Regions from separate parts of the Paenibacillus sp. FSL R5-0475 genome, predicted to be linked through region 2. Evidence: a T-box and tRNA genes for the amino acid it is inferred to sense, from the RefSeq annotation. Region 2 holds a T-box; the other holds one or more tRNA genes.
What was found. A T-box is a leader RNA that pairs with one kind of tRNA and senses whether it is charged. The one in region 2 lies ahead of metG (methionine--tRNA ligase), so its partner is inferred to be a tRNA-Met.
Positions count from the first base shown of each region.

Region 1: it encodes a tRNA-Met, which carries the amino acid that the T-box ahead of metG (methionine--tRNA ligase) is inferred to sense. The anticodon was not compared.

Region 1 covers NZ_JBBORK010000001.1:3,819,950-3,832,137, forward strand. Annotated here, with positions in the region: gene MKX41_RS17175 (DNA cytosine methyltransferase) at 1-17, opposite strand, end outside; gene MKX41_RS17180 (ParB N-terminal domain-containing protein) at 14-547, opposite strand; gene MKX41_RS17185 (hypothetical protein) at 622-1,473, opposite strand; gene MKX41_RS17190 (hypothetical protein) at 1,743-2,006, opposite strand; gene MKX41_RS17195 (hypothetical protein) at 2,238-2,483, opposite strand; gene MKX41_RS17200 (hypothetical protein) at 2,722-3,264, opposite strand; gene MKX41_RS17205 (hypothetical protein) at 3,528-4,223, opposite strand; gene MKX41_RS17210 (hypothetical protein) at 4,657-5,040, shown strand; gene MKX41_RS17215 (HNH endonuclease signature motif containing protein) at 5,018-5,608, opposite strand; tRNA gene MKX41_RS17220 (tRNA-Ile) at 6,151-6,224, opposite strand; tRNA gene MKX41_RS17225 (tRNA-Met) at 6,269-6,345, opposite strand; gene MKX41_RS17230 (hypothetical protein) at 6,428-6,592, opposite strand; gene MKX41_RS17235 (ABC transporter substrate-binding protein) at 6,705-8,192, opposite strand; gene pyrE (orotate phosphoribosyltransferase) at 8,737-9,375, opposite strand; gene pyrF (orotidine-5'-phosphate decarboxylase) at 9,372-10,088, opposite strand; gene carB (carbamoyl-phosphate synthase large subunit) at 10,230-12,188, opposite strand, start outside.
Region 2 covers NZ_JBBORK010000001.1:2,799,083-2,811,270, reverse strand. Annotated here, with positions in the region: gene dapA (4-hydroxy-tetrahydrodipicolinate synthase) at 1-672, opposite strand, end outside; gene MKX41_RS12565 (LysR family transcriptional regulator) at 794-1,669, shown strand; gene MKX41_RS12560 (VOC family protein) at 1,652-2,062, opposite strand; gene htpG (molecular chaperone HtpG) at 2,346-4,226, shown strand; gene MKX41_RS12550 (DUF4362 domain-containing protein) at 4,288-4,752, opposite strand; T-box leader at 4,878-5,139, shown strand; gene metG (methionine--tRNA ligase) at 5,184-6,830, shown strand; gene MKX41_RS12540 (glycoside hydrolase family 38 N-terminal domain-containing protein) at 7,081-9,528, opposite strand; gene MKX41_RS12535 (DUF5054 domain-containing protein) at 9,557-11,680, opposite strand; gene MKX41_RS12530 (AraC family transcriptional regulator) at 11,836-12,188, shown strand, end outside.

The sequences.
Region 1 (12,188 bases), 1.0 Mb from region 2:
CATGCTGGGCGACTCATGATACATCCTCTTTATCAAAGACGAATCCGCAACGAGGACACTTGCAGTCAAAGCGTGACTCATCGAATTCACTGACATCTAACTCACGGGTCTGAAAGTCTCCAAGCTGATCGGCAGCCGGCTCTGTGAAATCAGCAATTAATCTTTCGGCTTCTCCCGCATCAAAACCGGACAGCGCCAGATCAGCCCCACCCTCTTGCAGCTCACCTAGTAATTGCGCCAGCGCCTCGTCATCCCAGCGACCAGACACTTTATTCAGTGCCAGATTCAGTAGCCGCTCACGCTCAGGATCCAGATTGACCACGGATACGGGCAACTCTGTGAGACCCTGTTCACTGACAAGCACCTTATACCGCTGATGGCCGCCGACCATGTTGCCGGTCTGTTCGTTCCAAACGATCGGGTCTACATACCCGAATTCGTCTAGGCTGCGTCGAAGCTTTTCATACTCTGAGTCGCCTGGCTTAAGGTTCCGGGGGTTATAGACAGCTGCATTGAGCTGCTCGATCGGGATAATTCTGATGTCCATAGAAACCTCCAATTAAATAAAAACAAATTAAAAAACAGCACCCAAATTAGGGTACTGTCACACGATTATCCTTATTAAAAAAGGTCAGGCAATACTTCTTGTATTTTTTTGAATACTGTTAAATATTCAGAGAAAAACATTTCAAAAAACATTTGTACAAGCTGGTCCTTCTCTGATTCAATTTTATTTTGTATTACGTCTGAAATTCTTTCTTTATTAAAATTAAACTTAGCAGAAACACTTGGAGCAGTTAGTTGGGATATTGATTGTGAAATTTCCGAATTAATTGAAGCAATAGCAAATTCAGAGGTAGATTTATCTTTGTCTTCTGGTAATAAAAAGTAAATGTTTAGCTGCACTAATAAAGTAGCTTTATCTAAGTTGAGTTCCAGATCCGGAATAGCACTAATTGAAAGTTGACTCTCAATTGGTGCTAATTTTTCTTTTAAATATTCTTCACCGAGTTCTTCCGCTCTGTTAAGAACTTCAGCTTTTAGCTTATCTAAATCAGTTAAGTCTCGTAACTCCTGAAGCTTTGCTACTAATTGTTTTCCTTGTTCATTAAGGCCTTCCAGATTTTGATTAATATTTGATAGTGCACTATTTACTTGGTTTTTAATCAAGGCCTCTGTTCTTTCTCTTAATTCTTTTGCAGCAGCTTCAAGTTGGGCTGCTGCCTGAGCTTTCGCTGCTTCTTCAGCTTCACGTGCTTTCTTTTCCAATTCCTCGGCTATTCGTTTTGCTTCAAGTTCTGCTCTTTCCTCCGCTTCTCTTATAGCTCTACGTGCTTCTCTCTCAGCTATTCGAGCGGCTCTTGCAGCAGCTCTTGAAGCAGCTTTTGCAGCAGCATCATTTGTACTTTGCACGAGGTTTTTCGCTGCATGTGTAACAACATCGGTAGATATCTTCAAACTTCGAAATCCCATTATCAAATTACCTCCATATCGTAATGGAATTATCGTTTCCTAATATCCTTTTTTAATTCTTTTTACAATTATTTGTGTTGAGTTGGTTTTTCATCTAGGGATTGGCGCAAACTCAGTCGGAGACGAAGAGAACCTGCTCATCATGCTTTTTTCTGAGCTTGACCACACAAACACACGTTCTTGATATAAAGCCTGAGAATGGCTCACAGAAGGTCAATTCTAAGCATGAAAAAAGCACCCAACTCTACATTAGGTGCTACTCTTAATTATTATCGGATTCCAAAAGCTGAATTTAAATTATCGAGAGTGTATCCATAATCCACGAAATCCGGTCTTTTAAAATGAAGTTCTGCTATTCTTACAATCATAGTTATCCCGAAAGAATTTAAAGCAGTTGGATTTTGTTGTACAACTCTCATTACTTCTCCAAGGTCAGAAAAATCAGCAGTTCCATTCTTCAGCTTACTTTGAACGATGTAAATACTCCTCTGATCATCTTCCCTAAGAAGTTCAATAGGCTTTTTTGCTTGCATCACTGCATCTCCTTTCGACATCATATTTCGACGCTCAGGGAGTTTTTCCCTTCTGGCATTTCACCCTAGAACAAAACTGTGCAGTTCCTTCCCAGCGCCCCCATATGCAACCCTTACACTTAGTTGGCTGCCGAGGCGGATCTTTTAAACGCCGCTGCTGTTGCTTCTTCAAATTAATTACCCCCAATAGAAAAAAAGCCGCCCAGTAATGAGCGACTTCACGAATATGTATTATTGTGTGCTAACTTGCTGTATTTTTGCGCCAAAATCATCTATTCCATATTGGAAGAAGAGATAAAGCCCTACTAGACCAACAATCCCAACTAAAAACTTATGCGCTTCACCTTTTACTCTCAAAATCCGTAAGAGTATCGCAGTTACCAGCATAGGAAAAACCAAATACAAACCTAATCCTTCAGCTATTGCCCAAGCCATCGCATTAAAAGTTTTTCCCACTGAATCTCCAAAATTGATCATATAACACCTCCTGCCACTGAATTTCGACAGAAGGAATAAAATTCCTGCAATACAAAATAAAAGCATGGCGTCCGCTCCGGTCCGTAGCAAATGCGCTGTGCTCTTTGCTTAAAATCTTTATCTCCATTGTTACAAAGGAGAACAAGACCATTTTAATATTAGATATAATTTAGAGTCAAGTAGAAAAGATCAAAGAAATGTCTTAACTATGGTTGTATCTAAAACTCTTAATCTCTCGCTATTCGAAGAAGGGGAAATATAAAACCCCTCTTGCCTCCCATTTATCAATTTGCTTCTCAGAGAATCCAATATTTATTGTAGTTTCAGATGTTGGAGTTCTTGGTTTTTTATTTACGATCTCATCTACTAATACTTGGTGTGGAATTTGAACGAAATAGGATATATCCTTCCAATATTCGCTTTTCCCCTCGCTTATTAGCCGTCTGTAAGTTCGTGGTATTAGTAAAAAAGCCTTATCAACTCTAATTAAATTTTCTTTAAACTTGTTGTACTCTGTTTTTTTGATTGTGACCTGTTCTAGAGGGTTTTTAATATCCTTATGATCACGGGGAATTATCCAAAAACCATATGAAATATCACCAATAAGGCCCGTAACCAATGATCCAGTGCTATTTACTTCTTTTGCTTTTTGGGACTTCAACCACTCTATGGCCCATTTAATTCCTAGCTTTGTATTTGGTAGTATTTCGTTTAAAGTTATATTTTGGACAGTTATTTTCTTCGCCTTCTTTCTGGAATATTGTTGAAATAATCCAAACAAGAGTGCGCTGTAATCACAAACTGTCAGAAAACTTGCTGTTTTCGAAAAGAGACACTCTGATAGTGCATTCCTTTCTATTTCTATGTTTTACCCACTATTTTGAGAAAATCAAAAATACAAAAAGCCAGAGGAGGTACGCCCCGGTTACTGCTACATTTCTGTAGCCGTGCGTGTCACTCTCGCCTAATTTTCACAATACAAATATATCATGATCAAAGCCAAATGAACGGTCAATGTGCGGTCAAATAACGGTCAAAAAGCGGCTATTTTTTATATTTCATATCAAGACGTTCTTGTCTCAGTTTTACAATTCTAAGTTTCTCTTTTGCCGTCTCAGCTTCGATTTCTTTATTACGTGCATCATCTTCTCTTTTTAATTCCTTTACAATATGAAGTATTTCCTTTTTCTCCTCTATAGCTTCATTAATGATGTTATTCATAGCAAAAATTTTTTTTGCCATGAAATTGAAATACATTAAACATATTAAAATAAATATAATAAAAACAAGATACATTACAGCGGTTAAAAAGTAAGTATCAGCAGTTCTTTCACGCTTAATCTTTGCCGCTTCATCATAAGCGTTGGCGATTTGTTTATTTTTTAGATTAGGAACATTAGCTTCTTTGATTTGTTCTATAGTCATATCTCTAGCAGCATCGGTTATAGAGTTATCAATGTTGTCGTAACTCTGATTAGTATTAGTAATTACTCCTGCAACCATTGTAAAAACAAGACCCAAAACCGTGAATAAGATTGTTAAAGTTTTAATCCACTCACTTAACGAACTGGCATCGGATTTCAGTACTCTAAGCTCACTAACTTCCTTATCCAGCAAATTTTTCTTGGCTGCTTCTAACCCCTTTATTGTTATTCCTTTCCATGAAATCATCTTTATTCCAAATTCCTCTTTAAAGTAGCTTTCAATGTTTTTGTACTTCTTGATCGTTGAGTTTGTCATCTTATTTCTCCTCAGTACTTATTTCCCTATATTACTATATATCGGAAATCAACTAATGAAAATAAGGACAACTTATGACGATTCGTTAATGCTCTGATTGTCATAACTCCCTCCTCCTCCCTTATTTATCAAGAACTTATCCCAGCAGGTATTACATAATGGTGGTTCAATAGGCAAGCCCCTGCATCCGCACTCCCGTCCATCGCAACAGTATTCAGGCTCATATTCGATGGGTTTTCCGCATTCCATACACTTATCTGCACTGTATATCTGTCTTCTCCTCTTCCCTTTTTCTCAGGGTCACCCGGACCTCGCCAAAAGCTCTCTACTTCAACCTAGGTTGCGTTTTGATATTTTTCTTTTCCGTTTTAACCACTCTTTTTTTCATATCCAAACATATTATTTTATATAACTAAAAGAAGGAGGAACAAAAATGCTTAGTGTTATCAACTTTAATAGTTCTCTGCTTACGAATTTGGACGACACTGGAATCTCTCTTACTACCGTACCGGGGTTATTACTCGAATTTGGTATATTCGTAGCAACACCAATAAACGTTCTAAACATTCTTTCGTGTATTGGTTCCGATCCACCCACTAATTCAGTTGTTGCAACTTTTGAAGTCTACCTTGATGGTGTGCTTACGGGACAAACGATGATTGAGGCCGTGAACGAATCCCAACAGATTACTTTTTCAACGATAGTGTCGAATGTAACTCCAGGCCACCATGTTATCCAAGTATTCGGTTACGCGGATACAGCTAATGAATTTATTGTAGGTGGTCCTATTAACGCTACTGCAACAGTTTATGGGTAATGGTTTGATCGGCCTCATTCATCTTCATGAGGCTGACTTTCATGCCCCTCCCAATTCCAGTCTTACTGCAGGTGCATTTCAATAAGTTCAGCACCTTTACCCATCCAAAATGTTCTCCTTCCGGTATACGTTTGCTTCGCTTTCTTTCACCGATTTTCTTAATAATGTCAGCCAAAATAATACCGGTCCTCGTGAGCTCAGCATCCTTTTGAATAAACCCTCTGTTATTCATGATGGCCAGCTGTCCGCGGGTAACCAGAATCAAATTATCCGAATCGAAATTTCGCCTGTCCCCATCCCCGAATATGACAGCATGTCCCCTCGGAACGGCGTGCCCGCATTGCTGCTCCCAAATTAGTAGGTGCTTCCCGCGCCACATATTCGGATCAGCAATCTTTATATCTACATAATCATCCCCGTTAACCCTCTCAGAGCCTACAGGAACATAATTGTGCGGCTTATGGCCCTTCTTGAATTGAGTATCCTCGCCACCGGTCCATAACTTCTTCTTTCCCTTATTGGGTGGAACGCTACCTAGTTTGATCCTGGCATCGATTCCGCTCTTCAACCCGTTATTTTTGATAAAGGCTCGCATTTGCGAAGGCTGGATCTACACTTCGAACTTCTCATTAAACATTGAAGTCAATTCCAGAACATATCGTCCATGAATGTTGGTGCTGATAAATTCCTTGTGCTCCAAACTGTATCGAAACATCAATCATCCCTCCAGCATCTTAGGGATAGCCATATTAGCATTCATCTTGTCGTCAGTCAGCTTGATGGCATCCAACACCAGAGATCCGTTTGCAATGATTTGGGAAGCAATGCTTGTTACTGCCTTCGCTCTGCTGAACCACTGGGTATGACTCCAGCGATGTTCAACAAACGATACTCACACCTACTCCCAATCATGCAGGAAGAGGCCGTTGACAAAATTGAAGCAGAACTGAATAAATACGCTGAAAAACAGCTCGAAACTGCAGAAAAATAATTTCCGTTAGCAAATCCGTTAGCAAGCGCAAAATTCTGGTCTTTCCCCATCCTATTTTCTTTATATCACTAATCCTATAGACAGCAAAAAACCCTTACAAAGTAAGGGTTTTTGTTAAGTGGGCCCTGAGGGACTCGAACCCCCGACCAATCGGTTATGAGCCGACCGCTCTAACCAACTGAGCTAAGGGCCCGGATCTAAAAATATCCGAATGTAGAATTGCTGTTGTAAATAAATTGGTTGCGGGGGCAGGATTTGAACCTGCGGCCTTCGGGTTATGAGCCCGACGAGCTACCGGGCTGCTCCACCCCGCGTCAGAAAAAATATTCAAACAGCGACAATAAATAATATACAGTACAAATCGGGTCTACGTCAAGGAAGAATTTATAAAAGTTCTCAAGGCAGAAATCTAACCCCGTACCTTCCCTTACGGGATCGATAAATTTCTACAAAACGCGGGTCATGATAACCGTAAATCCAGCCATCTTGCTCCAATCTTTTAGCCAAACAACCTGCTTGAAATCTAGTCCTGAACAGTTTCGCGAAGTATATCCAATTCATGATGCCCTCTTCTCCTTTTCGCAAATTTATGATACACCGCTCTGAACTTATCATGCCCAAGTTCCACAAAATAAGCCACCAGAAAACTGGTGGCTTAGGGCATATTCCAGAGTCATTCACCGATCGAGTCAAAATAGACCGTTGGATCTTTTTCAAGTGTATCCAGCATGGTATTCCCTTGCTTCTCCCAAGCTTTGAGTGCATTCTCGACGGTTTTCTTCCCCTGATAAACGTCAATGAATAATTGACGTCCAACATCACTAATCCGGCTAATTCCAGGCTTCTGCATCTGTAAACTGATCAATAAAGGATCCGTTGCAGGTAAAGGCTTAAGCGTATAAAAAGCTTCCAAATTTACAGAAGGGGTCTGAGCGGTAATATAATCCTTACGGGAAGTCAGTTCACTCTTGTTATGGGCTTTAATTTTCGCAACCTCATTACTGTTGACGAACTTAATCAAATCCCAGGCATCTTCCTTATTAGTAGCCGTAGAACTAATAGCCATCATATTACCAAGCCATGTTCCAATGGCAACATCCGGTTTTTCCTGAAAGGTAGGTACAGTAACCACACCCCATTTGATGGGACTGTAATTTTTGATCTTAGCAGCATTACGGGCCACTCCCGCCAGTTCATTGAGATAACCATATTCTCCAACGACCATTGCTGCTTTTCCTGTGAGGAACAGATCGCCTTGGATTGGACTGTAGGCATTCCCTTCTGTTCCTGCAAAATCCAACCCATTTAACTCAGGTACAATTTGTTTCTTAACCAACTGGCTGTAAGTAGTCCAAGCCTGATTCCACTGTGTAGTATTTACAGTCATGTGCTGACCCTTATTATCGTACATCGTAAGTTCTAGCGGTGCGACATAGCTCTGCATATCCCAGAATGGATCACTTAAGTAACGGTTCATCGAGAACCCGTATATCCGAGTTTCTTTATTAGATGACTTCTTCGTCACCTTATCTGCCAGCGTAAACAGTTCATTCCAAGTCATCTTGTCCGTTGGATAGCCCACACCAGCAGCATCAAAGATTTCCTTATTATAAAAAAGCGCACTAGACGAGAAGATCGGTGCCAACGCAAAAAGACTTCCTCTACCCAGTTCACGAACTCCATTCAGCATCGTAGGCGCCATATTGCTTAAATCATACTGATCACGCGCTATAAGCGGCTCCAGCGATTGGACAAGATTATGATCCACCAAACTCTTCACTAATGCGCTATCACCGACGATCACATCAACAGGCTTATCCCCGCCCATAATCGCCCGGATATTTTCCAAATTGTCAGAGCTTGCGTCTGAGGAGGTGTTATTGTACCGAAGGTCATTCGTATCTATAGCCGGAATAATCTCCAATTTGATTTCTGGATGCTGCAATTCATACATATCTGTAAACTGCTGACGAAAAAACGAATCGTCCTCCCCAGACCATAGACTCCCAATACGCAATACACGTTGCTCCACTGAAGCCTTAGAAGGCTCAGCCCAAGCCGTATTCCACCCATCAGAGATTAGTGGTAGTATCAGCGCAGCGCATACCCCAAGGCTTAACCAGCGGCGCCACAGCCGTTTATTGTTGTTTATATGATTCATTATTATATCCTCCCATAAAATACTTGATTCTTCTACATCTTATGGATAAATAATCCATAATCCTAGTAACAGTATAAAGCTTTAATCAAGAAGGGAAGTTACAGGACGTTTAAAGTTATACTACGATTTCTTCATATTATTCTCATAAAAATGTTACTAGGAGCTTTTGCAGATACACAATCTCCACTTTCCCACTCACACTTGCTCACTTGCTACATCTCCGCTGACCGACACAATCCTACCCTCCACGACTGGATAGTTGTACTTTCTGCAACTATTAGAACTCATTTATTTTATTTTTCCTTTTAATTGCACTCTGTACAATTAATAACCGTTACTAGAAGGTTTCGGCAGATACTAGGCTGATTATAATTGCACAAAGTGCAACTATAGTGCCAATTCCTCTAAGAAAAGTTAGTTTAAGTGTACAAAATACAACTATTCGTGTCTTGGATGACAGTTGAGTATGTTGTGTCTGTTAAAAAATAAAAGCCCCTCACTGAAAAGTGAGAGGCTCGCCTAAACTATACTCATTTATTTAAGCTTAAACACCAAATGATGAAGGATCTTTTCTCCAAGATTTCAGTACTTCTACGTCCGTCGATTCAATTTTACCTTGTGCAAGAGCCACATCAATCAATGTGCTGTAGTTGGACAAGCTTTGTAATGGCATTTCAGCTGCAGCAAAAGCATCCACTGCACGGTCCAGCTCATAGCTGAAGATTGCGAGTACAGCCAGCACTTCTGCGCCAGCTTCTTGCACGGCCTGAGCCGCTTTGACGGAGCTTCCACCTGTGGAGATCAGATCTTCAATAACAACAACCTTTTGTCCCGGTTTAATCAGACCTTCGATCTGATTCTGCTTGCCGTGGCCTTTAGCTTTATCACGGATATAAGCCATTGGCAGGTTCAGTTTATCTGCTACCCAAGCCGCGTGTGGAATACCCGCGGTTGCTGTACCTGCGATCACTTCAGCGTCCGAATACTCGCTCTTAATAAGCTGCGCGAAGGCATCTGCAATATAGTTACGAACTTCTGGGTAAGCCATAGTCAGACGATTGTCGCAATAGATCGGCGATTTGATACCAGAGGTCCATGTAAAAGGCTCCTGGGGACGCAGTGCTACTGCTCCAATCTCCAACAGATAACTTGCTACTTGTTCACTTCTATTTAATGAGCTCATGCTAGGGTCATCTCCTCAATAATGTTTAGTGCTGCTTGACGTGGATCTGGTGAAGCTGTAATCGGCCGTCCTACAACAAGGTAGTGACTACCCTGACGAATGGCTTTTCCAGGTGTCATAACCCGGGACTGATCGTCCAAGGAAGCACCTGCTGGCCGGATACCCGGTGTAACCGTGCAAAATGCTGGGCCGCAAGCTTCTGCGATAGCTGCGGACTCTTGTGGCGATGCTACTACACCATCTAGACCCGCATCGGCAGCCAGCTTGGCGTATCTTACCACAGTATCCGCTACCTCTCCAGCGATCCCAATTTCGTTATTCATCACTTCTTGACTCGTACTGGTTAGCTGGGTAACTGCAATAATCAAAGGCATCTTAAGGGCAGCATTAGCACTAACTGCTGAAGCCGCTCCTTCGCGTGCTGCAGCCATCATGGCTGAGCCCCCTGCCGCGTGTACGTTAAACATATCAGCGCCAAGATTCGTAAGACTTTGAGCGCCACCTTTTACCGTGTTAGGGATATCATGCATTTTCACGTCAACGAACACAGAATAGCCACGAGATTTCAGCTCTTGAATAAATTCTGGTCCTGCCGAATAGAACAGCTGCATGCCTACCTTCATATAGCAAGGAATTCCTTCCAGCTTATCGATCAAGGCTCTTGCTCCAGTCACATCAGGATAATCCAAAGCGATCATCAGACGGTTCGCCATTGCTTTCCACTCTACTTCTCCTACTCCCACAACCATGCTCCTATCCAGTGCAGACTACATCCACACCCTTTATTTTATTAGACCCTAGGCATAGCGGAACGGTCTGCGTAAACGCAAACCGCCCTATGCATCTTTATGAGATTAGTTCAATTGTCCGACAAAAGCAGGCATGGACTGTGACGAGAAGTTAATCGTCTGCAGCATTCTGAGAAGTGCCGTCACTGTATCCAGTGAAGTCATACATACGACGCCATTTTCAACCGCTTCACGGCGGATACGGAACCCGTCACGTTCTGGCGTTTTGCCTTTAGTCAGTGTATTAAAGACGAAGTTAGCTTGCCCACCACGAATCAAGTCGAGAATGTTTGGCGCACCTTCATCCAGCTTGTTTACATTCATTACGTTGAGGCCTGCTTCTTCAAGCGCTTGTGCCGTGCCTCCAGTAGCAATGATTTTGTAACCCATGGAGTGGAATCCTTTCATAAGTTCTACAGCTTCTGCTTTATCTTTATCTGCCACCGTAACGATGATAGCGCCTGTGGCTGGAATTTTCATCCCTGCTCCGATCAGACCTTTGTATAAAGCTTTTGCGTACAATTTATCACGGCCCATAACCTCACCGGTTGATTTCATTTCAGGTCCGAGTGTAGGTTCTACTCTGCGCAGTTTGGCAAAAGAGAACACTGGCACTTTAACCGATACATAATCGCTTTCCGGCCACAAACCTTCTGTATAACCGTCATCCTTCAGCTTGCTGCCGAGAATGATTTTGGTTGCCAAATGCGCCATTGGAATTCCTGTCACCTTACTCAGGAAAGGAACCGTACGCGAGGAGCGTGGATTTACTTCGATTACGTATACTTCGTTCTGATAGATAACAAACTGGATGTTGACCAGTCCAATCGTCTTCAGTTCCTTAGCGATTTTAATTGTGATCTCAACGATTTTCTCTTTTAGACCTTCATCCAGATATTGCGGAGGATATACGGCGATAGAGTCACCGGAGTGAACACCTGCGCGTTCGACATGTTCCATGATGCCCGGAATAACTACTGTCTCACCATCACAAATCGCGTCTACCTCAACCTCTTTACCTAACATGTAACGGTCAATCAATACCGGATGCTCTGGATTCACTTTCACCGCTTCTACCATGTAGCTAAGTAGTTCAGTATCGTTATATACGATTTCCATTGCACGTCCGCCTAGTACGTAGGAAGGACGTACCAGCACCGGATACCCAAGGGATTGTGCAGTTTCTACAGCTTGATCCACGTCGGTAACCGTCTTTCCTTTCGGTTGAGCGATATCAAGGCGTGCCAGCAAAGCTTCGAATTTCTTACGGTTCTCAGCTTCATCAATGCTATCAAGGCTAGTTCCAAGAATCTTCACACCAGCAGCACTTAGAGGTGCCGCAAGGTTAATCGCTGTCTGACCTCCGAATTGAACGATAACCCCAATCGGATTCTCTTGCGCAATTACGTTCATAACATCTTCGAAGAATAGAGGTTCAAAATACAACCGGTCCGAAGTATTGAAGTCTGTAGATACCGTCTCAGGGTTATTATTGATGATAACCGCTTCATATCCAGCCTTCTGAATAGCCCATACCGCATGCACTGTGGAGTAATCGAACTCAATCCCTTGACCGATCCGGATTGGACCAGATCCCAACACGATAACCTTTTGCTTGTCAGAATGAATGACTTCGTTCTCAGTCTCATAAGTCGAGTAGTAGTAAGGTGTAGTAGCTTCGAACTCCGCCGCACAAGTATCTACCATTTTGAACACAGGTGTTAAACCTTGCTCCAAACGTAGCGCGCGCACATCAGCTTCTTTGGTAAATTTCCCGTTCGCTTGTCCTTCTGCACGAATCTCAGCAATCGCACGGTCTGTAAAGCCTTTACGTTTCGCTTGGTATAGAGTTTCCGCAGACAACGTTTCTTCGCCGCGAATAACCTCTTCAAAGTTAATCAAACCTTCAATTTTGGAGAGGAACCACCAGTCCACGTTCGTAATATCCTGGATTTCTTGCAAACCGTAACCACGGCGGAAAGCTTCAGCAATCAGGAACAGACGCTCATCGTCAGGCTTCGCAAG
Region 2 (12,188 bases):
GAAGGCTTCGTATATACGGATACATTCTGCTGGATAAACGTTCGCAGTAGCAAGCATACCACCAGCTGCCCCGGAGTTAAGCATTTCATAAAAGAGTGAATCGTCGCCGCCAAGCACAGGTTTGCTACCTGTACGAACTAGCTCAGTAACCATTTTGGTGCTACCTGAGCAGTCTTTTAATCCGACAACATTATTCATTTCTAGGATTGTGCGTGCAGTGTCTAGGGTCATAGCAGTACCAGTACGACTTGGAATGTCATAAGCCATGATCGGAATACCTACTTCTGCTGCTTTGCGGAAATGGGCAATGATGCCCTCTTGCGATGGACGACTATAATAAGGGACGACTACTAGTGCGCAATCCGCACCAAGGTTAGCTGCGATCTCTGTGCGTGCTACCGTAGAAGCTGTGTCATTGGTTCCTGTACCGACTACTAAGGGGATAGATGTTGATTGTAAAAGCTCACGAGAAGTGTTTACTAGAAGCTGCATTTCATTTACGGTTACAGTTGGCGATTCACCGGTGGTTCCATTAACGACCAGACCTTGTATGCTGTTGTTAATAATGTTCTTTACATAACGCTGATACGAATCCAGATCGACTTCACCAGCAGCATTGAACGGGGTGACCACGGGGACATAAATTCCATAAATCTGTTGTTCTGTAAGCATAAATTATCGGCCTCCAAAATATTTTAATTCCTCTACATACACTTTACCATGGAATGTTGCATCGTCGTTAGCTATAATAAATGATGTGTATCATCAAAAATATTGATGTTAGGGTGAGGTTATGGATTTAACCTATTTACGAACATTCCGCGAGGTGGCTAAACGTCAGAGCTTTACACGGGCTGCTGAAGAGCTAGGTTACGCGCAGTCGAGTGTTACGATGCAAATACAGAAAATAGAGAAGGAATACGGAGTGCCATTGATAGAAAGGCATGGTCGACAGCTGCGTCTTACCCCGCCTGGAGAAGAGTTGTTGAAGCTATTCGTGGAGATTTTGGATCTGTATGATCGTTCTAAAGAAACCATCGCCCAGCAAATTGGAGGTACGCTAACGATTGGTACGATTGATTCATTAGCTGCTTTCTACTTGCCACCCTACTTACAGCAGTTGAGGACGAAATTTCCGAAACTTGATATCCATCTACAAACGATGCAGGAAGCTAACCTCTTGGCCAAAATAAAAGATGGGGAAGTAGACATCGGTTTGATGCTGGATCGTACCACTACGGATTCTTTACTTGATCGTACGATCATAAGAGATGAACCGCTCGTGTTGATAGCTCCCATTAACCATCCCCTTGCCCAGATGGATACAGTAACGTTACAGGATCTAAATAACTGCGAATTAATTGTTTCTGAAGAGAGCTGTATTTATCGGAGTCTGTTCGAGAATTTGTTAAAAGAGCACGGGATTATATTCCGCATTGGTTTTGAGCTTTCGAATCTAGAAGCGATCAAACGATGTGTTATGAATGGGTTAGGGATTGCATTATTACCTAAAATTGTTGCAGAGGAAGAAATTGAGCGGGGGAACTTGGCTGAGCTGCCATTCGCACATCAAGAAATTCATTTTGATCTGCAGCTTTTGATGCATCCTAAGAAGTGGAAGTCTCAGCCATTGCAATTTCTAACGCAAATGTTACTTGCAAATCATTAGTTTATTCCCATCAGGGTCTTTCACCACAAACCATTGTTGATCTTGAATTTCGGTTACTATCTCTACACCGAGCTCCTTCATATAGTTGAAAGAGGCTTGCAAATCATCGGTTATAAGCATAAGAGCAGGTGTTGTAATTGGAGGAGCCCCTTCAGACTCTAAACCTCCCCACATGGGCATGGTGTCCAGAATGATCCCAGTGCTTCCTTGCATAGTTAACGGGCATAAATGACCGTTCATAATCGGATGATTTGCTTCATGGAGTCCTAAGACTTGGCAATACCAGCTGCGGGCTTTTTCAATATCGTGTACGGGGATAAATACACTGCCAATCAAATTCTTAATGGGACTTGTTGCTGAAGAATTTACAATGGACTGCGTTTGTTTATTCATTCGAATTCCTCCTAGGTCTGATAATGATAACCATTTATTTGGAATTTATGCATCTAGTCTATTTAAAACATAGAATCAGCCTACGCGCAAGTGAATCATTAATGATCAATAAAATCTTAAATTTGTATACAAAAGATAGCATTCTTTAAAGAAAGTCGCTGTAAATATTGACATTCAAAATCAGTTTATGTTATATAAAAAGAAGAATTAGCACTCATCTAACAAGAGTGCTAATCACGAAATGTTGGACAAGATGTTATTTTGAAAGGAGATTTACTTATTCATGGCCAAAAAAGAGTTTAAAGCCGAATCGAAAAGATTGCTGGAAATGATGATTAACTCCATTTATACACAACGGGAAATTTTTCTGCGCGAGTTGATTTCCAATGCAAGTGATGCAATTGATAAGATCTATTACAAAGCATTAGCTGATGAAAGCCTGGTCTTCAATAAAGAAGATTATTATATTAAAGTGACCGCCGATAAGGCGAACAGAACCTTGACGATTTCCGATACAGGTATCGGGATGACACAAGAGGAGCTGGAGAATAACTTAGGTACAATCGCGAAGAGTGGATCTCTTGCTTTTAAGAAAGAGAACGAAGCTAAAGATGGCCACAACATCATCGGACAGTTTGGGGTGGGCTTCTACGCTGCGTTTATGGTGGCTGATGACGTTATAGTGATCAGTAAGGCATTAGGCAGTGACGAGGCCTTTAAATGGGAGTCTAAGGGCGCTGACGGCTATACCATCGAGACTGTCGAGAAGGATTCTGTCGGCACTGATGTGATTTTGAAGATTAAAGAGAATACGGAAGAAGATCAATATGATGAATATTTGGAAGAATACCGCCTGAAATCCATCATTAAAAAATACTCCGACTTCATCCGTTTCCCAATTAAAATGGACGTGAAGGAGCAAAAGCCAAAAGAAGGCACGGAGAACGAGTTCGAAGAAGTTATTCAAGAACAAACCGTGAACAGCATGGTGCCTATCTGGCGCAAGAACAAAAGCGAGCTGACTACAGAAGATTACGATAACTTCTATGCAGAGAAACGTTACGGCTTCGATAAGCCGCTTAAACATATTCATATCAGTGCCGATGGTGCTGTAGTGTATAATGCAATCCTGTTCATTCCAGAAAATACGCCGTTTGACTATTACACAAAGGAATATGAAAAAGGTCTTGAGCTCTATTCCAATGGTGTACTGATCATGAACAAATGTGCGGATCTGCTGCCTGATTACTTCAGCTTTGTAAAAGGTATGGTGGACTCAGAGGATCTTTCCTTGAATATTTCCAGAGAGATGCTCCAGCATGACCGTCAGCTGACTCTGATCGCTAAGAACATTAAGAACAAAGTGAAAAGCCAACTGCAAAGCCTGCTGAAGGATGAAAGAGAGAAATATGAGCAGTTCTATAATGCTTTTGGCAGACAGCTTAAGTTTGGTGTCTATAACGATTATGGGATGCACAAAGACACCCTTCAAGATTTGTTGATGTTCTACTCCTCTAAGGAGAAGAAGCTGGTTACGCTGGACGAATACGTCTCAAGAATGCCAGAAGATCAGAAATATATCTACTATGCTTCCGGAGAGTCGATCGACAGAATCGAGAAGCTCCCGCAAACCGAGCTTGTATCGGATAAAGGGTATGAAATTCTCTACTTCACTGATGATATTGATGAATTTGCGATCAAGATGATTCAGTCTTATAAGGAAAAAGAATTTAAATCCGTATCCAGCGGAGATCTGGGGATCGAAGCCGACGAAGCGGACAAGCCAACGGAAGCGGAAGAGAACGAAAACAAGGAGCTTTTTGAAGCGATGAAGGACATCCTGTCCGGCAAAGTGAAAAATGTTAAAGCTTCCAAACGTTTAAAGACTCATCCGGTATGTCTCTCTGCCGAAGGTGAACTGACAATCGAGATGGAAAAAATCCTGAAATCGATGCCGAATGGCCAAGAGGTGCAAGCGGATAAGGTACTCGAAATCAACATCCATCACGAAGTGTTCCAGTCCTTGAAGGCGGCAGCAGAGAACGACAAAGAAAAGCTCGGTTTATACACGAACCTGCTGTACAACCAAGCCCTGTTGATCGAAGGTCTACAGGTTAGTGATCCTGTTCAATTCACCAATGATATTTGCAAAATCATGAAATAATATGAAGTACAGAGACCATCCAATTGTATTATGATTGGGTGGTCTTTTTTATTTCAGTATTTCATTTTGTTGTGCGAAAAAGGTAGTAATCAATTTCAGAGGCATTATTTGTGCAACCGCTGATCGAATAGATAATTTCACCTTGTGTGCTTTTTTTACTCGTCACTTCGGAGCAGGTATCGGTTCTGACTCCTGTGTTGCTTCCACCGAATGCATCATTAGAAGTATCATAGCTGTAATTAATCACGTTACCGTCAAATTTTAAATCCTTAAATATGGGATCGCCTTCATCTGTGTAACTTGTAACGCGTATATTGTCTGCTTTTTTGCTGGAGAGATTAGTTATAAATTTCTCGAATTTATCGAGGTTGTACACTTTTTCAAAAGAAACAATATCCCCTCTACTGATGGCTTCTTTGGAAGTATAGGGTTCACTTTTGGGAACAGAATTAACTTTATTATCGGAACAACCCCATACTCCTGCTAGTAAAAGAACAGAGAGTGTAAGCAAATTTACTTTTTTCACTGAGGGACCTCCTTGTAACGTATTTATATAAAAGACGGAGATTAACTGGAAAAGTTACAGAGAGCTTGATGTTTCACATTGACAATAAACAACAAATTGAGTATTATTTTCTCTAACTTGAATATGTAAAAGCAAAGAAGAGAAAGAGTACCACGGCAATTCTTTCAACAGAGAGCTCCGGTCGCTGAAAAGGAGTAAAGAAAACCCTTGGGAATATGGTCTCAGAGCTGCGCATCGAAACCTTTTGGGTTGTAGGCTGCGCCGGAACCTGCATCCGTTAAAGTGCTAGGGTATAAACGTTTATTAACGTCGTACCTGAAGAGGTAAATGTCATGAGGCATTTATAAAATTAGGTGGTAACACGTGAGTAGAACTCTCGTCCTTTGTGGATGGGAGTTTTTTTGTTGTCTAAAAAAAGGAGGAGAAGGTTAATGAGTAATGTGTTTATTGGTGGTGCTTGGCCGTATGCGAATGGATCTTTACATCTTGGAAGATTATCAAGTGTGTTGCCTGGGGATGTGCTGGCACGCTATTTTCGCAGCAAGGGGGATAACGTTTTATATGTGTCAGGCAGCGATTGTCATGGCACACCTGTAGCGGTTCAGGCTGCTAATGAAGGGATCACACCTGAAGCTTTTGCCAGTCGATACCACGAAGAGTTTCTGCAGTGTTTTGAACAGCTGGGATTTAGTTATGATCTTTATACTCGAACGGATCAACAGCAGCATCATAAGGTTGTGCAAGAGTTGTTTGCGAAGCTACTAGAGAATGGTCATTTATATAGAAAAACCATTGCGCAATCTTACTGTGAGGTGGATCAGCGCTTTTTGCCAGACAGATACGTGGAAGGGACTTGTCCAGTATGTGGCCAGCGGGCGCGTGGAGATCAATGCGATTATTGTTCTACGATTCTAGACCCTGCCGATTTATTGGACAGAGTCTGTAAATTATGTGGGAATACACCGTCAGAACGACCGACAGAACATTTTTATCTTAGCTTATCTAAATTTCAATCTGAATTAACGGAATATGTAGAGGAAGCACAATTTTGGAGAGAAAACGCTATAAAACTGACCAAACGTTATTTAAAAGAAGAACTGCAGGACCGCGCGGTAACAAGAGACTTATCTTGGGGTGTAGATGTTCCTATAGCTGGATTTGAAGACAAGAAGATTTATGTTTGGATTGAGGCGGTAAGTGGTTATTTATCAGCCAGTAAGCAGTGGGCTGCACAGTCTGGGCGGAGCTGGGAGGATTTTTGGTCAGAGGAACAAGAGGACATCACCGCTTATTATGTCCATGGTAAAGATAATATTCCTTTTCACACTCTGATATGGCCAGCCGTCTTATTAGGAGCAAGAGAACTACATTTACCGGATCGGATTATATCCAGCGAATATTTAACCCTTGAAGGGCAGAAGTTCTCCACTAGCCGTAATTGGGCAGTCTGGGTACCTGATATTCTAGAGCGGTATCATCCTGACTCTATTCGTTATTTCTTAATTGCCAACGGGCCTGAGAAGCGGGATACGGATTTTTCCTGGAGAGAGTTTATTTATAGTCATAATGGTGAGCTGCTTGGAGCATTTGGTAACTTTGTGAATCGCTCATTGGCTTTTGTAGAGAAGTTTTATGAAGGGATCGTGCCAAGTGGAAAGTTAGATAAGGGCTGGAGCGACAACATTGACCTCTTGTATCTGGAGTCAGGACGCCTAATTGAAGCGGGAGATTTGAAGGATGCGCTCGAGTATATTTTCTTTTATGTACGTAAGGCAAATCAGTATTTTGATCGGCAAAAACCTTGGATTCAGGTAAAAGAAGATCAGGAGTCCTGTGGTTCTACAATATATACATGCGTGCAGATTATAGCTAATTTGGCGAATTTGCTGCATCCGTTTCTACCGTTTTCTTGTGAGAAGATCAGGGGATTCCTATCGCTTGAACTACCGAATTGGAAGCCCCGCTCGGTTCCCCCTTATCAACAGGTAACTGATTTGCAATTGTTGTTTGAACGAATTGATATAAGTCAAATTAAAGAAGAAGAGCAAAGATTAGAACAACAAAAAGTCAATAAATAGGAATGGTTAAGACAAGCTCCGGGCAGGATCCTTAACCCTTTAAAAACATCCCTGCTGATTAACCAATAAATTAAATCACAGCATAGCAAAAAGGACGCCTTTTTTTGTGGAATCATTTGTACCATCAAATGACTCTGTAACAGAAAGAGGCGACCTCATGTGAAAGTTTAAAATGCTTCCAAATCTTATTCAATCCGTACTTCTCGAGGAAGACTTTGTGATTCGTCTAACTGATAATATGATTATTCTCTTACTTACTTGTTCTCCATGCAAGGATACCCGCGTTCATACTCTTACAAGCCTCTAATGCTACTTCTGACGTATTAAGCTCATCCCCCCAAGCGATGTAGTAACGGAATTCATAGAATCCACCTAGTGTCGCCTTAAAGTTCGTTTCCCAATAATTATTCATGGGCCATGAATAGAGATGGGCTGGATCATGCGCGAGTCCAGGGTGTCCGCTCAATAGTCGATCCTCATAGTCTAAGGAGCCGAGTTGGATGAGAGGTGTATCTGGCATCGCAATGGCAACACCATGTGTGTCACGGACAAAAGCTACACCTTCATCGACACAATAGAAATCTGCTAAGGATCCAGGCAATTGATCAATTCGTGGACGTAAGGCTGCGCCTGTCTTTTCTATCCACAGCGCATCTTGCCCAGCAGCGGGAGCACTCCCAAACGGAAGTGAAATGTACACATTTTCTGGATCCCATACACTTTCCTTATGCATGCGTACAGCTACATCAGCACGTGCGCGATCACCGTATACGGTGACGAGTAAGGAATAGTGACTGCAACCATTCACGCGATAGGTCAATTGAACTTTTCCATAAAGGGCACCCTTTTCAATGATATTGACATAAACTAATGCTCCGACAGAGGTTATCGCATCAGCGCCTCTACGATTTCGTCCCATCTTACGACGTACATCATACATGCCAAATTCATTAGGTGCTTGTGTTACGTTGTAGACAGGGGAGAATGCATTGTGTTTCCGATCAGACCGTAGTAAATCTTGTTGACTGCTTTTGTCGAACCACTTCGTAATCCCTGCCCCAAGTTCCCATTCGATCCGAACGAAAGGTGACTCGATAAATTTAGGCGTCACATGTAGCTTCGGTGGAACCGGAGGAATAATATCCAGCATGCGATCGGATCCAACATAATCGGTTCGATATGCTGTTACGGGCGGATGCTCTTCGATTGCCTTAATCGTCAATTGTACCTTTTGATTAGGCTGCAAAGTTACTGGAATTGTAATGATGACCCCGCGGTGTCCCGTCACCATTTGAGCTTCGTAGACGGTTCCAGTCACTTCATCGATCACTTCAAAGCCATTTTTCAGCTCTGTAATGTACCAGCCCTCCATAATTAACTGGGCATAATCGGTTTGTATAAATTCACTTGGGTTATGCAATTCAAATTTCATAGGACGATCTGGTCCTAATAGTGCATCTCCTTGTGCCTCAAGGATATCGTATAATGCGGTATGGGCAAGTGAACTCGCATTTGCGGCATAAGCTTCTTTTCGACAGCCAAGCTCTTGTACGAACGGGTTCCAAGGTTCTGTCACAGAGGAATGGTATCCCCATGTATGTTCGGCGAATAAAGCCAACTCATATTCAATCGCTTCGAGCCGCTCTTGGTCAACAATCTCACGGGTAGGATCTAATTGCTTCACTTTCGTGTACACGCGTTGCGCCTCTCGGAAGATCTGAACATGCATCGGAGTAGTAGCTGAGCCATCTGTCCACCAATCCGGCCAATCTCCTCGAAAGGTCTCGATCTCATCCGGATGCTCGTTCGCATATGCTCTTAAATCTGTAAAGAAATCATCCAGTATCGCTGGTTGAATCAAGATCCGATCACCATGCAACGCATTCCAATGGTTTACAAAATCCATTAATGCGGCATTCGGTGAGCCATTATCTGTAGGGAGCCCAGATACCATGACAGGTACTAACGGGAAGGTATAGCCATCTTCAACTAATTGCTCTAAATATCGATCAAACCGCGCTTCAGCGACTTCCAAGGACACGCCTTTTCGCACGTCATGCTCATCACGAATCGTATAGGAACCTCCTATACCAGGAATCAAGCCGAGGTCATTTCCGAACATATAATGCTCGCCACTCCACGTTAGAATTCGATCACCTTTTGGTGTTTCCCACCAGAATGGAATTTGTTTCTTCCATAATGGAAACATAGAGTGATGTGTATGAATACAGGTTATTAAATTCTCGATACCAGCATCGGCCAAGACTTGACTATATCCCCAACCAAAGCCAGTGATGTCTGCAGTCATAGCAGAACGTACCGGGAATTGAATCGATTGACCATAGTCAGTAATCCGTTGAATCATGACGGAGAGCATCTCTTGATTTAATTGCTCGCCGAAATTGAGATAGGTTCCAGATAGACCGATATAGCCTTTTTGTACCGCTTGCGCGAATTCTTCTTTTTCTGTTGGTGTCGCTTTTAAGAGGAAGGATTCAACAGGCCAGAACGTTTCGCATACCCATTTGTAGCCCTTCCAATCCAGGCGAGCACCGCTTTCGATGTCACGTACAATTTGTAACGCTTGCCGAATGTAATTGACATGATACTGCCGGATTTTCTCTTGACGTTCTGTATAGCCAACATCCGTATGGGAATGTTGAATGACGTAAATTTTCCATGGTTTGTGGGTGTTCATTGTAAAGCTCCTCTTAGGTATTTTATGATTAAAGATGAGATTGGAATTTCAGCTTGAAGCGGAATAACGCATCTTCTTCGTACCAAGCCTGGAAATTTGTACCCCAGACATTGTTGTGTAAATTGACATGCATTCCTCCAGTAAGTGAAGCGAATGTATGATCAAATTGCACAAGCCGTGGTTCTCCAGGAGATACGAGCGCGGCATCTAATGTCGTGATATCCACTTGACCGTCCGCTGCCGCATAATACATGCCCTGATCTACCGCATGCAGATTGCGATTTCCCCCTTTAACAACGTCTAGTGGGGAAGTGAGTTGTCCGATTTTATCAAGCTTCCATTGATTTGGATTATTGACGATCGGATTGAAGCTCATCCATGCTGCTTCTGGGAGGCGATATGCATCCTTATGGAACCATTGAAGCTTACATTCTACGGTAGCAGTGTGCTTCTTAAATATATATTCGATGGTCAACTCTCGTGGAGCACCCATTCCTTCACTAGCTGCTCTAGGCATCTTTAACGTAGCAAGGACAACATCCTGTTCTTCTCCACATAATGCTTGCAAGGATAATAGTTTGGGTTTCGTCACGGTATGCATTATCCATTCTTTCGTCAGATCCATACCTGGTTTCCCGAAATCTCCGGTTGCCCATACATGCGTATTTTTCCATCGCACGTGATATTCACGGTACCAACGATCATAATCCGCTTGGGAGAAAGTCTCATATGAGAATAATCCGATCGGGTTGTTCGGCCCAGCCCACTCTCGATTACGTTGGTCTAGCAAACTGATAATAGAACCGTTATCCTCAAACACGACCTCAAAGTCTCCTAAAGTATAGGATTGATCCGTGTACAGGATTGTCGCATCCGCATTAGTAATCTGTGGACGAACCGGTCGTAATGCGGCTAGAGCAGCTCGTGCTTCGATCTGACGTTTTACGCCCAGAGTAGATACGGCATTTTCTAAATATTCCCGTTGCTCTTGCCAAGACTGCTCCATGAGACTATATGAGCGGGCACTAAGCTTCTCCACGGCTTCCACGCCGAACATCTCGATCATTTCAGCGCGTGAATTTTTTTCGTAAAAACGATATTCAAGTGGGTTTAAGTTCACATCAACCTTGTCTCGAGCTCGTGCTTGCTGAAAATCTTCCTTATCATAATGAATGTAATCTGCCAGATAACGCTTAATATCTACACCCCACGTATGCTCAGGAATCATAATTAATTCATCGCAGAAGTTGTGATATTCCTCGTCGGCTGCAGCAAGAGATCCTTCTAGTAGCCATTTACTCTTTAAGCGAAGTAGTTCACGATAACAAGCTAATTTGTAGGGATCAGTCGAAGATCCATGGATCCAGCTATCCCCAATCTCTTCTTCGACGATCGGTAACGTATCACGAATGGCCCATACCTTCTCCGCATATTGATCCAACGTGGATGCTCTGATATCCGCATGTGGATAGGCCTCACGAAGTTGAGTGAATTCCGCTTTAATTTGTTCAACGGTGGAAGGACCATGATTATCATGCGTATGAGCAAAGTATAAAACATCATTCAAGCCTTCTGTTTCGAAGGTTGTTCCATAATCTTTACTATATTGAACGACGATTTCAGAACCATCTGGATTTCTCCACAAAAACATCTCAGGAACATGAGGAACATGGCTTGATGGGTTTACACCTAAATGAAGATACTTCATACCCGCCTTGGCCATATGTGTAATCAGCGCACGTGTATGACCAGGGACATCCGTCATTTTGGCTGCAATGGTGTGGATACCAAAGCGTTGGTCAAGACGTGTGGCCATTTGAATACCGTAATCTAGAAGCTCGGCATCGTATAATTCGGTATAGGTCGTGAAAGGGAGGCCATGCCATCTTAAATAGCCTTTTGCAATAGCTTCCTCTACTTGCTGTTTCTCCTCGGTTGTTCCATGTTTGAGTAAGTGATGAATTAACCAAGAACCCGTTGTCCAAATAAAAGAACCTTGATCAGGATGTTCATCAAAGTACTGTGCTGTTGTGATTGCACTTGGGAAAAATAGTTTCATATAACGATCAGTAACATGTTTAGCGAGATCGGTATATCCGATATCTAAATGTGTCTTGAATACAACATGGATCTGTGGTGTGCTGTGTGGCACGTTTATCACTCCTTATTCGTGTTTACGCTTTCAGTTTAAAACAATTTATATCATTTGACTTTTCAATTTGTATCTAATAGGATCAGAAACATAAATGAGCAAATATACGATTCGGAGTAAGCTAATGTGATCAGAAGAGAGGCAGCGTGAATACGATGACAGACGCTATAAAGAGTGAACGCTGGGTATATTTAATCGATTGGGAAGAGGGTCCTGCAGCCCATGTTAAAGATCTGATCCTTCTGGGATACGACCATTTCAGTAGAGCCATGCCTTTGACAAATCACGTGCACGAAGATGCTTATGAGTTTGTATATATGGAGCAAGGAACCGCAGTGTGGGAAGTTAATGGTCAATTTCACCCAACGAGCGCACAGCATATCATTTATACACGACCTGGTGAACGTCACCGTGCTAGTTTTGATTATATTGGGCCATGTAGGATCTGGTGGATCATCGTTCGTGATCCGCTGCAGCATGGTCATTGGTTCGGACTGGATGATGCTGA